2 regions of the Parafrankia sp. Ea1.12 genome follow, and region 2 is predicted to be linked to the other one. Evidence: riboswitches for the same ligand, from Rfam matches in the RefSeq annotation. Region 2 holds a riboswitch; the other holds the start of a gene.
What was found. A riboswitch is a leader RNA that binds a small molecule or an ion and turns the genes downstream of it on or off. The one in region 2 is predicted to bind cyclic di-AMP.
Positions count from the first base shown of each region.

Region 1: linked by a shared signal. The riboswitch ahead of FMEAI12_RS01680 (transglycosylase family protein) and the one ahead of FMEAI12_RS27165 (peptidoglycan-binding protein) in region 2 are both predicted to bind cyclic di-AMP.

Region 1 is NZ_UBIZ01000092.1:49,044-51,236, reverse strand. It holds cyclic di-AMP (ydaO/yuaA leader) riboswitch at 1,045-1,292, shown strand; gene FMEAI12_RS01680 (transglycosylase family protein) at 1,299-1,982, shown strand.
Region 2 is NZ_UBIZ01000459.1:21,508-23,700, reverse strand. It holds gene glyA (serine hydroxymethyltransferase) at 1-490, shown strand, start outside; cyclic di-AMP (ydaO/yuaA leader) riboswitch at 809-1,022, shown strand; gene FMEAI12_RS27165 (peptidoglycan-binding protein) at 1,298-2,077, shown strand.

The sequences.
Region 1 (2,193 bases), on a different contig from region 2:
GGAGCACACGGCGCCAACTCGGAACAGAGTGTGCACCCGCTCCTATCCATGCGGAAGCGCACCCTCGATGTGGACGCGAGGCGTCACCCGCCCGGCGAGGCCTCATGAAGATCGTGCGGGCGGTCGGCGCGACATCGGCGCCCATACCAACCCAGGACACTCCGAAGCCCACAGCCCACCACAGGCCCCTCATGGGTTGCGGATCGGGTAAAGCCTGCCGAGACCACGCGCACGACCCATCGGAGTCCACACCGGACGCAGCGTTCGCGTGGGCTCCTATGTGTCTCAGCGGCCCCGATGCGTCCTACCCGACACATGCCGACACATGCGGCCGCGCGCCGAACGCTGCTGCCGCGGTGACCCGAGCGCACCCGTTCGTGCGCCCCGGTGATACCTCTTCCGGCCCGCCCCGAGACGCACGCCGTGGCCGAACCGCGAGCCGCCCCGCCCGTGGGCCCGCGGGACAGCTCGGATTCCCGCCCGAACGGGGCTACTTCGGGGCACGCAGAGAGGCACCAGACAGCCCACGCGATCGCCCGATCACGGGCGAGAGACACACACGGACCCACCTCAGCCAAGATCGATCCGAGGGACGAATGGGACGTACCGACCCGACCCCGAGGGACGCCACCACCCCGCAAGCAGTCACAGAAACACCCCAACAAGTTAACTCATAGTTACAGTTGCGTTTCTCACACATCACGGCATGCGGGCTGGTATCAGCACGACGATATGAATTTTCTAGCTGCTTGATGACGGCCTGGCCGGCCGCGGGTAGCCTTCTCGCATATTCGGCTTGATTGCCGACAGCACGCCCAATGGTAACGATCTTTCACCAGTGTGATCTGTCGGTACGAACCACCCTCCACGACGCGGTCGCCAAGTTAATGAGCGCGCATGCGCGCGCGATACCAGCACCGTGATCAAACCTCAAGCAGCCACCGGACGGTGTGCTCTTTTTCACCCGAGGCATTCAGTGCTTGTCATTCGACCTGACGGCGTGGTTATGGTCTTCGCCGTGCCCGGAGACAGGCCGGGCACCCGACGGGTGGCACGCCGAATCCCTGCCCCCATCCGTTGGAAACAGAAACCCGATGGCAGGAGCGGGGGAACCAATACCCGGTCGCCGATTCTGGGGACCTTGGGGTGAAGCCGCTAACGCCGACGGCACGAGGAGGAAGCTTGTCCTCCGTTGCCGAAGGCACAGGATTTCCGGAGTTCCTGACTTGGCGGCCGGGCTTTTTCCCTGCCCGAACCCGACAGCTCACCTCGCAGGCGTGGGGAAGGAAAACTCACGCATGTCCGACGCACGTACCAGTGGCCGACAACGCCGCAGCAGTACCCGCAGCCGGGCCCGCACTCTCGTCTCCGTCCCCGTCATCGCCGCGGCGGTCGGCGGAACACTCGCCCTGAGCCAGCCGGCCAACGCCGCCACGACCTGGGAAGGTCTACGGCAATGCGAGTCCGGCGGTAACTACACGACGAACACCGGTAACGGCTACTATGGCGCTTACCAGTTCTCGCCAGGCACCTGGCGCAGCCTCGGCTACTCGGGGCTGCCACACACGGCTCCGCCCGCCGTGCAGGACGCAGCGGCACTGCAACTCGCACTCCGTTCCGGGTTCGGCCAGTGGCCGGTCTGCGGGAGCGGAATGGGCTCCGAGCAGCTCCTGCCCGGCGCGTCGTCATCAGGCGCCGGGGTCCAGGCGTCCAGAGCGGCCGAGCGCACCTCGCTGGTCGCCCAGCCCGCAGCCGCGGGCGTCCCGAACCTGACGCGGACATACACCGCGTCGATGGTCAACCAGGTCAGCGACGAAGTCCGCTCCTGGCAGGCCAAGATGACCTCCCTCGGCTACCCCCTCACGGTCGACGGCAGCTACGGACCACGGTCCGCGGCCGCGGCGCGTGACTTCCAGGCCGCACGCGGCCTCGTGGTGGACGGCGTCCTGGGTCCGCAGACCTGGGCGGCCACCTTCGGCTGACGTCTGCCGACCGGCGCACTCGGTCACCAGCCGGGCCGTCTGACGGCCACCGCCGCACGCGGCGCCCGCTCCCCCGCTGGCCTGAACCGACCCACCGCACCCTCCTGACGGCCGCCCCCACGCCGCCGTCCGGTCGCGGTGGCCCCCACGCACCGGTCGAGCCCCCTTCGCAAGGCGTCCTTCCCCCGGACGAGGCATCCCACCCGCGCCC
Region 2 (2,193 bases):
CCTTCAGGGCGGCCCGCACAACCACACCACCGCCGCCGTCGCGGTCGCCCTGCGGGAGGCCGCGACACCAGATTTCCGGGAGTACGCGCACCGGGTCGTCGCGAATGCGAAGGCGCTCGCCGAGGCGCTTTCCGGACGCGGTTTCGATCTCATCACCGGCGGCACCGACAACCATCTCATCCTCATTGACCTGACGAGTCGCGGAGTCGCCGGGAAGCCGGCGGCGAAGGCACTCGACCGGGCCGGGATCGAGCTGAACTACAACACGGTGCCGTTCGACCCGCGCAAGCCGTTCGACCCGTCCGGGGTGCGCCTGGGAACCGCCGCGATCACGACCCGCGGGCTGCGTCCGGAGCAGATGCCCACCCTCGCCGCCTGGATCGACGAGGCCGTCAAGGCCGCCGGCGACGCGGACGAGGCGACCATCGAGCGGATCGCGGGCGAGGTCAGGGACCTGATGTCGGCCTACCCGATGCCCGGCTGGGTCTGACCGACCCAGCGGGGAACCTCCAGCCGGCCGACCCAACGGCACCGCTGACTCCCCCTCACCCTCGGCCCGGGCGCGCACGAAGGCGCCCGGGCCGAGGCATGCCCGGCCCAGCTCCCCCGCAGCCCCGGTCGCCGTCCGCGCCGGGTGTGGCGACGTCCGGGCGGATGCCCGCGCCGCAGCGTCGCCGGTTACTGCCCGGAGTGTCTCGATCTCGATTCTGTGTACGCATCGTGACCAGGATGCGCCGTCGGTACAAGAAAATTAGTACTTGCGATTACCCTTAGTAGTTCGTTACGGTGTCCTGGCTCGCAGCAAGCGACGGGCCGTACGCCGAGTTCTGCCCTAGGCCCGTCGTCCCCTCCTAGCGATCAGCAGGGCAGAAGCGGGGGAACCACGTTCCTCCGGACGGCCACCCGCGCACGGGCGGCCGTCCTCGGGGTGAAGTCGACCGCGCCGCAGATGCGGTAAAGGCCGACCGGGCTTCCCGGCCCGAACCCGACAGCTAACCTCGCAGGCGTACGGGAAGGATCGTCGTGTACGCACGCATGTCTGGATCACCCAGGCGGGCCTTTCACCCGTCCCTCGGGCAGCCGCCGCGGCCGCACAGTGCCCGCATCCCGGGGTTGACGCAGGAAATCTAGACCCACCAGGTCCGGAATACTTTTACGCCGACAGAACGCCGGCGCACTGAGCCATGCTTCCCTCGCCGGGCGAATCGTTGCCGTAACTTTTTGATCCGTGTACGGATCAATTTCCCATCCGGACATTCAGAAGCTCTGTTCTTCATAGCAGAAACGAGATTCTTAGATGTCGCATGGAAAGCACCGCAGGTCCAGCCGTCCGAACACCTCCGGACGGGGACCCGGGCGAGGCCGCGCCGCCGTGGTCACCGCGGCGAGCGTCATCGGCGCGTCGGCGGGCCTGATGTTCACCGCGGGCCCGGCGAGCGCGGCCACCGTCTCCGACGTCACCATCGCGCAGGCGGCGCAGAACGCGGGCCTGCCGTCCTGCCGCGGGATTCCGCTGAGCACCTGGGTCGCGGTGGCGCTGGCCGAGTCGGGCGGCAACACAACGGCCCACGCGACGGTCGGTGAGGACTCCCGCGGCCTCTGGCAGATCAACATGCGCGCGCACTCGAGCTGGGTCGGTAGCCGCAACCTCTACGACCCGAACGTCAACGCCTGGGCCGCACGGCAGGTATGCGCCAGCCAGGGCATCGGTGCCTGGAGCGCCTACAAGAACGGCATGCACGTGAAGTACCTGGCCCGCGGCGCCGCGGCGGCGGCCGCGGTGGGCAGCGGCACCGGCGCCCGGACGATCTCGGCCGTCACGCCGGCCGCACCGGCCGCACCGGCCGCGACGGCACCGGCGCCCGCCAGCTCGGGCTACATGCGGCTCGGGGTCGAGGGCGTCCGCTGGGACGTGGCGCTGGTGCAGAAGCGGCTCGCCGCCATCGGCTACCCGATCACCATCGACGGCCGGTTCGGTCCGCAGACCAACCACATGGTCGTCGACTTCCAGAAGAAGAACGGCCTCGTCCCGGACGGCGTCGTGGGCCCGCTCACCCACGACAGGCTGTTCGCCTGATCCAGGGGCGGCGCGCGGCCGTCGAGCCGTCCACGTCGCGGCCCGGGCACGCCGGTGCCGGGCCGCGACGGGGCGGCGACCGGGCGGCGTGGCCAAGCCCGTGGCCGGGCGGGGGT